DNA from 3 places in the Nocardiopsis mangrovi genome. Region 1 is predicted to be linked to each of the others. Evidence: riboswitches for the same ligand, from Rfam matches in the RefSeq annotation. Region 1 holds a riboswitch; each other region holds the start of a gene.

The links. Region 1 has a riboswitch for S-adenosylmethionine ahead of ACFO4E_RS06440 (aminotransferase class V-fold PLP-dependent enzyme). Riboswitches for the same ligand answer to the same signal wherever they lie in the genome.
Region 2: linked by a shared signal. The riboswitch ahead of ACFO4E_RS19795 (ABC transporter substrate-binding protein) and the one ahead of ACFO4E_RS06440 (aminotransferase class V-fold PLP-dependent enzyme) in region 1 are both predicted to bind S-adenosylmethionine.
Region 3: linked by a shared signal. The riboswitch ahead of ACFO4E_RS17180 (peroxidase-related enzyme) and the one ahead of ACFO4E_RS06440 (aminotransferase class V-fold PLP-dependent enzyme) in region 1 are both predicted to bind S-adenosylmethionine.

What each region holds. Positions count from the first base shown of each region.
Region 1 covers NZ_JBHSFQ010000004.1:153,294-155,543, reverse strand. Annotated here, with positions in the region: gene ACFO4E_RS06450 (CaiB/BaiF CoA transferase family protein) at 1-237, opposite strand, end outside; gene ACFO4E_RS06445 (DUF3870 domain-containing protein) at 289-663, opposite strand; SAM riboswitch class IV at 939-1,064, shown strand; gene ACFO4E_RS06440 (aminotransferase class V-fold PLP-dependent enzyme) at 1,136-2,250, shown strand, end outside.
Region 2 covers NZ_JBHSFQ010000021.1:2,202-4,451, reverse strand. Annotated here, with positions in the region: gene ACFO4E_RS19795 (ABC transporter substrate-binding protein) at 1-784, opposite strand, end outside; SAM riboswitch class IV at 876-996, opposite strand; gene ACFO4E_RS19790 (GAF and ANTAR domain-containing protein) at 1,315-2,097, shown strand; gene ACFO4E_RS19785 (hypothetical protein) at 2,208-2,250, opposite strand, start outside.
Region 3 covers NZ_JBHSFQ010000016.1:128,486-130,735, forward strand. Annotated here, with positions in the region: gene ACFO4E_RS17180 (peroxidase-related enzyme) at 1-944, opposite strand, end outside; SAM riboswitch class IV at 1,035-1,142, opposite strand; gene ACFO4E_RS17185 (macro domain-containing protein) at 1,295-1,777, shown strand; gene ACFO4E_RS17190 (MarR family winged helix-turn-helix transcriptional regulator) at 1,817-2,250, opposite strand, start outside.

The DNA.
Region 1 (2,250 bases):
GAGGTAGTAGGCGGCCTCGCCCCCGGCCGAGGGGGGTCCCCAGGCGCGGGTGTCGTCGCCGTGCCCGGGGTGCTCGACCTTGACCACCTCGGCGCCCATGTCGGCCAGCAGCATGGTCGCGTACGGCCCGGCCAGGACCCGGGACAGGTCGGTGACCCGGACCCCCGCCAGCGGCGGGGGCGTGCCGGACGGGGGCACCGCGCCGCCGCCCGCCGCGTCGTCGTTCGTCGTCTCCACCTGTGCGCTCCTCGTCTCCGCTGGGGGTCGGTTGTGAGCCGGTGTGGCGCGTCAGGGCCGGTCCGCGGGTGCGGCGGCCCCTTCGCGCAGCTGGTGGTAGGTCTCCAGGCAGCGGCGGAGCGCGGTGGTGAGGGCGGCGCCCGACTGCCCGGCGTAGCGGGTCTGCACGCGCTCGACGATCTCGGCGAGGTCGGAGGTCACCGAGAGCCCCTCGACCAGGGCGCGGAAGAAGTCCTTGGCGAGGTCGGTGAGCAGCGTGGTGTCGGCGGCGACGATGCGGCCGTCGGACAGCTTCACCGCGAGGACCACGCCCAGGCGCTCGTACTGCGCGTGGCTGGCCACGCCGTCGGGAAGCCGGGCGTAGCCGGAGACGAGGACCACATCGGGGTCCTGCAAGAGCTCGGATGTGCGATCGGGACGGCGCACGGGTCCCCCTCCATTGGGCAGCGTGAAACTCCGGTGTGCTGGAGTCTCGCGCCTGGCAGGGCGGCCGGGAAGAGCCGGGCGTCCTCAGCGGGAGGGCAGACGAGGCCAGTATCACCGATGGGCTCCGCCCATTGTCAATTCCCCCCGCCGATCCGCCCCGCGGCGCCTCCCGCTCGGCCTGCGGGGCGCCTCCAGGGCCCACAGGCACGCTCGATCGGGGGTCCCGGGTGCCCGGGTTGCGTGGGTTCCGGGCGGGTGCGATATAGTCCACCGCAGGTCATGAGCGCCAGCGTCAAGCCCCGGCTTGCTGGCCGGCAACCCTCCTTCCGCGGTGGGGTGCCCCGGGTGAGGACCAGGTCGAGACACGACCGCTTCGTAACCGTGTCAGGCAAGCGCGGACCCCGTCCGGTCCGGAGCCGCAGTGCTGCTGTGCGCTCCTCCCGGGGTCCCTGAGGGCCCTGGAGGTGCCACCATGACTGCCGTCGCCGAAAACCCGACCATCGATCCCCTCCCCACCGCCGGCCTCGCCGTAGTCGGGGCCGGCGTGCGTATCCCGCTGGTAACCGGCGAAGAGGTCGACTACGCCAACTTCGACTACGCCGCCAGCGCCCCGTGTCTGACCGCTGTGCGCGACGTGCTCGGCGACGCCCTGCCCTACTACGCCAGCGTGCACCGGGGCGCCGGGTTCCACTCCCAGGTCAGCACGGCGGCCTACGAGCGCGCTCGGCGCACGGTGGCGGCCTTCCTCGGCGCCCGGGACAACGACGCGGTGGTGTTCGTCCGCGGCACCACCGACGCCCTCAACCTGCTGGCCCGCTCCATCCCCGACCAGTGCACCGTCGTGGTGTTCGCCGGCGAGCACCACGCGAGCCTGCTGCCTTGGCAGCACCGCGGCAGCAGGGCCGGGCGCGTCGTGCGGCTGCCGCTGCCCGAGAGCCCGGCCGCGGCCGTCGAGGCGGCACGGGAGGCACTGCGGTCGGCGCCGGAGGGGCCGCGCCTGCTGTGCGTCACCGCGGCCTCCAACGTGACCGGCGAGATCTGGCCGGTCGAGGAGCTGACCGCCGTCGCCCACGCCGCAGGCGCGCGCATCGCGGTCGACGCCGCCCAGCTCGTCCCCCACCGGCGGTTCAGCCTGGAGGACACCGGCGCCGACTACGTCGCCTTCTCCGGGCACAAGCTCTATGCCCCCTTCGGCGCCGGGGTGCTGGCCGGGCGCACCGACTGGCTCCAGGCCGCCACCCCCTACCTCGCCGGCGGCGGCGCGACCGGCAACGTCACCGAGGACGACGTCCGCTGGAACGACCTGCCGGCCCGGCACGAGGCCGGCAGCCCCAACGTGCTGGGGGCGGTCGCCCTGGCCGCGGCCTGCGACGCGCTGACCGCGGCCGGGCAGGAGGCCCTGCACGCCCGCGAGCAGGCGCTCCTGGACCGGCTGCGGGCCGGGCTGGCCGCCGTTCCGGCGGTGCGCGATCTGAGCCTGTGGGACGCCGGCCACCCGCGCGTGGGCATCGTGTCCTTCGTCGTCGACGGGCTGCCCAGCGACCTCCTCGCGGCGGCGCTGTCGGCGGAGTACGGCATCGGGGTACG
Region 2 (2,250 bases), on a different contig from region 1:
CCTCGGCCTCCATCGCGAAGGCGCGCCCGTCCCAGAACGGCACGATCCAGGCGTCGCCGTTCTGGATCGTGGTGGCCACGGTCCCGGCGTCGGCCGGGTAGGCCGAGACGCAGTCCTTCAGCTTCTCCAGGTCCTCGAAGGCGCGGTCGACGGCGTCGGGCTCCGAGAGCGTGCCGCCGTTCTGCGCGACGAGGGCGGAGAAGAACTGGAGGCCGGCGTTGTAGGTCAGCGGCGGGAGCGCGATGTGGCCGCAGTACTCCTCGTTGAAGATGTCGGTCCAGTCCTGCGGGGCCTCGTCGATCTCGTCCGTGCGGTACAGCAGCCCCAGCGACCCCGTGGTCAGCGGCGCCCCGTAGGCGGAGCCCTCGACGGTGGACTGCTCCACCAGAACGGGGTCGAGCTGGGACCAGTGCTCCAGGCGGGTGGTGTCCAGCGGTTCGAGAACGTCGTTGTTGACCGCCTGGTGGAAGGTCTCCGAGGTGAGCGCCACGACGTCGAAGGGCGGGTTCTCCCCCTTGGCGGCGCGCAGCCGGGTGAGCCAGTCGGCGTCGGCACCGGTGACCACGTTCACCGTGATGCCGGTCTCCTCCTCGAACGGTGCGACGAAGGACTCCTCGAACAGGCTGCCCCACTCGCCGGCGAACGCGGTGACGGTGATCTCGTCGCCGCCCCCGCCGCCGCCGGAGGTGTCCACGCCGCCACAGGCGGTCGTGGCCAGCAGGAGCAGCGCGGACGTCGCCGCGCCGGAGGTGAGTGCGACCCTGCGTCGAGTCGTGGATTGCATCGGGCGTCCCTTCGCCTGTACTTCTCGGCGGCCGGGGGCAGCGGCGGCAAGCGCCCTGCGCCGGGGGTCGGGGCCCGCTGCCGGTGGCGGGGCTCCGCGCTTGCCGCCGATGCCTTCGGCACCGGCCACGGCCATGTCCTCACCCGGGGCACCCCGCCGCGGAGGAGGGTTGCCGTCCAGCCAGCCGGGGCTTGTCGCTGGAACTCGTGACGAAGATCAACATAACAGAGAATCCCGACATTTCCACTCTTGGAGGTCGGGTGCCCTGTCGCACACTCCGCCCTGGTTCGGCCGGCGCCCGCCCGCCTCCCCCGTCCCCCGCAGCGCCGCTCCGGCACCGGGGTACAGGGTCCGAACTGCGGAGATCATTCGACCGCAGGGTGTCACAGGGGCGACCCGCGCGCATCGCGGCGCGCCAGGACGGCCCCGCGGAGGCGGCCGCCCGGCCGCGAGTACCGGGCGGGGTCGTGGGTAGTCGGGGCGCCAGGTTCGCCCCACCCGCGGGCGAGGGCAGCCGAGGAGCCGAGGCCGTGCACGATCCCGCGAACGAGACGCCGGCGCGCGACCACCCCCGCGTCTTCGCCGAGATGGCGCGCGACCTGCTCTCCGAGGACTCCGTCCGCGACGTCCTGGACGCGATCGTCCGGCTGGCCGTGCACACGCTCGACGGATGCGAGGAGGCCGGGATCCTCATGGCCGACCGGCCCGGCCGCGCGTTGTGTACCGCCGCGGCCACCGGGGAGCTCGCCCGTGCCGCCGACCGGGCCCAGTTCGACTGTGACGAGGGCCCCTGCCTGGCCGCCGCGCGCGGGGAGCGCGCCGTCCGCGTCGACGACATGGCACGGGAGGACCGGTGGCCCGCCTACCGGGCGCCGGCGCTGGCCCTGGGGATCGGCTCGATGATGGGGTTCGAGCTGTTCACCCACGACGGGTCGCTGGGTTCGCTGAACATGTACGCCACGCGGACCGCCGCCTTTGACGCCGCCGCCCAGGAGAGGGGGTGGGTGTTCGCCTCGCACGCCGCCGTCGCCATCGCCTCCGCCGAGCGCGAGGCCGCCGTCCGCGCGGGCCTGGCGACCCGGCACGACATCGGGGCGGCGGTCGGCATCCTGATGGAGCGCCACCGGCTCAGCGACGCCGAGGCGTTCGACGTCCTCAAGCGGGCCTCCATGCAGACCAACACCAAGCTGCGCGACGTCGCCCTGCGCGTGACCGGCGCCGGCGCCGTGCCGGCCCCGGCGCCGCCGGGCGACGCCGAGACCGGGGACCCGCTCGCGGGACCGGCCCCGGCGGACTCCGCCGAGCCCGCCTGAACGACCCGGCCCCGCAGCGCGGAGGGGTCCCGGCCGAGGGAACGGCCGGGACCCCTCCGCGCCCGCCGCCCCCGCCCGCCCTGCCGGCGGGAGGGGACGCGGGTGCCGGCCTACAGGCCCGAGGCGAGAACCACCCCGTAGCCGGTCGGCACA
Region 3 (2,250 bases), on a different contig from region 1:
GCACGCCAGTCCTGGTCGCGGGGGAGCGACGCGTCCAGCACGCGCTGGACATCGGCGGTCCGCTTGGACATCTGCGACGCCTTGCGCGAGTGGACCGACGCGCAGTACACGCAGTCGTTGACCTTGCTGGCCGCGGCGGCGGCGAGTTCGCGCTCGGCGCGCGGGAGGCCGTCGCGGGTGTAGAAGACGGCGTGGTCGACCGCCGTGCGCGCCCGCAGCAGCCCGGGGGCGCGCGACAGCAGCCGGAAGTAGGCGTCGTTGGTCTTGCCCGCGAACGCCTCCCTCTGCTCGTCGGTGAGGTCATCGGATGCAACGGGCGGGACCCACGGGGTCCACGACAGCAGCTCCTGGGTGTAGGCGACCGGGCGCGCGCCGCCGTTGGCGGACGTGGTCGCGGTGCTCTTGGTCCGGCCGCGCGCCGGCGTCGCGCGCTCCAGCGGGGCGGTGGCGGGTTCGGCGGTGCCGTCGATCAGGCGCAGGCCGTGCACCAGCCGGACCAGGAACGCGGTGAACGCCGCGGTCTGCGCGATCACGACGGTCTCGTCGGGGGTCCAGCCGGCCGCCGCGAGCCGGTCGGTGTCCGCACGCCGCACGAGGGCGGGGGAGGTGGTCAGCAGGTCGACGTGCTCGACCGCGGCGCGCAGCGCGGGGTCGTCCGGTGCTTCGTCGGCGAAGAGAGCGGGGTCGGCGCCCGCGCCGGCGTGGTGGGCGGCCACGTCGGCGGCGCCGTGCCGGCGGGCGGCGAGGGCGGCGAGGCCCCTGCGCACCGGCGCCGCGACCGGGCCCGGGACGGTGAACAGCGCGTCGTAGGCGGCCTGTGCCTCGCGGGGGAAGCCGGGCTTGGCGTGGCGGGCCGCCTCGACGGCGGCGCCGAGGCGGGCCAGGCCGCCCACGGTGTCGGGGGCGGCGTCCGCCGCGGCATCGGTGCTGTGCGCGCTGCTCACTGTCTCCGCTTTCTCGTCGTGCCGGTGGCGGCGGGACGGCGGGCAGGAGCCGGGCGGGGCGGCGGACCGGACGGTCCGGGGTGCCCCGATCGTGCACGCATGCCGCGTTCCCGCAGCCGGGTCGTAACTCCGGAGGCACCCCGCCGTGCAGGAGGTTGCCGGCCAGCAAGCCGGATCTTCGCGCTGGCACTCTTGACCTGCGAAGAAGGTAAACGATCTCGTCAAACGCGGACAAGGGGGTAGAAGGTGATAAATACGACAAGTTTGGTAGGAATTGCGGTCATCGGCCGGTTCCGGGCCCGTTCCCGGTGATTCCGGTCCCGGCCCACCCCCGGCGATAGGCTGCCGGCATGGCAGCCGCCCTCTTCCGCGTCGTCCGAGGCGACGCGACCGCGCCCCAGGCCAAGGGCCCCAAGGTCATCGCCCACATCTGCAACGACCTCGGCGGCTGGGGCAAGGGCTTCGTCCTCGCCGTCTCCCGCAGGTGGCCCGAACCCGAGCGCGAGTACCGGCGCTGGCACCGGGAGCGCGCCGCCAACGACTTCGGCCTCGGCGCCGTCCAGCTGGTGCGGGTGCGCCCCGACGCCTGGGTGGCCAACATGGTGGGGCAGCACGGCATCAAGGCCGGCGGCAAAGGCCCGCCCATCCGCTACGAAGCGGTCGAGACCTGCCTCGCCGCGCTCACCGGCCACGCCGTGGAGCTGGGCGCCTCGGTCCACATGCCGCGCATCGGCTGCGGGCTCGCCGGGGGGACGTGGGACCGGATCCAGCCGCTCATCGACCGCACCCTCATCGCCGGAGGCGTCGCCACCACCGTCTACGACGTCCGCTGACACCCGCGCGGAGCCGGCCGGAGCGGGCTCCGGCGGCGCTCAGCCGCCGGTCGCCACCCGGCTGGGGCTCTCCGTGTCCAGCTGTGCGTTCAGGTCGCGCAGGAGTGTGCGCAGGAGGCCGTCGAGTGCGGCGCGGTCGCCGGGGGGGAGCCCGGCGACGAGTTCGGATTCGCGGCCGAGGACCCGGTCCACCAGGCGCTCGACCGTGTCGTGCCCGGCGGGGGTGAGGGCGACGTCGACCGCGCGGGAGCCGTCGCCCCGGGGGCTGCGCTCGACCAGGCCGTCGCGCTCGGCGCGCGCGATGCGCTGGGAGATCGCCCCGGGGGTCACCAGGGTGCGCTCGGCGAGGTCGCGGGTGGTCAGCCGGTACGGGGGGCCGCTGCGCCGCAGGGCGCCGAGCAGGTCGAGGGTGGCGGGGTCGGCCCCCGCTGCGGCGAGGACGCGTCTTCGCTCCTCGCCCAGCAGCTTGGCGG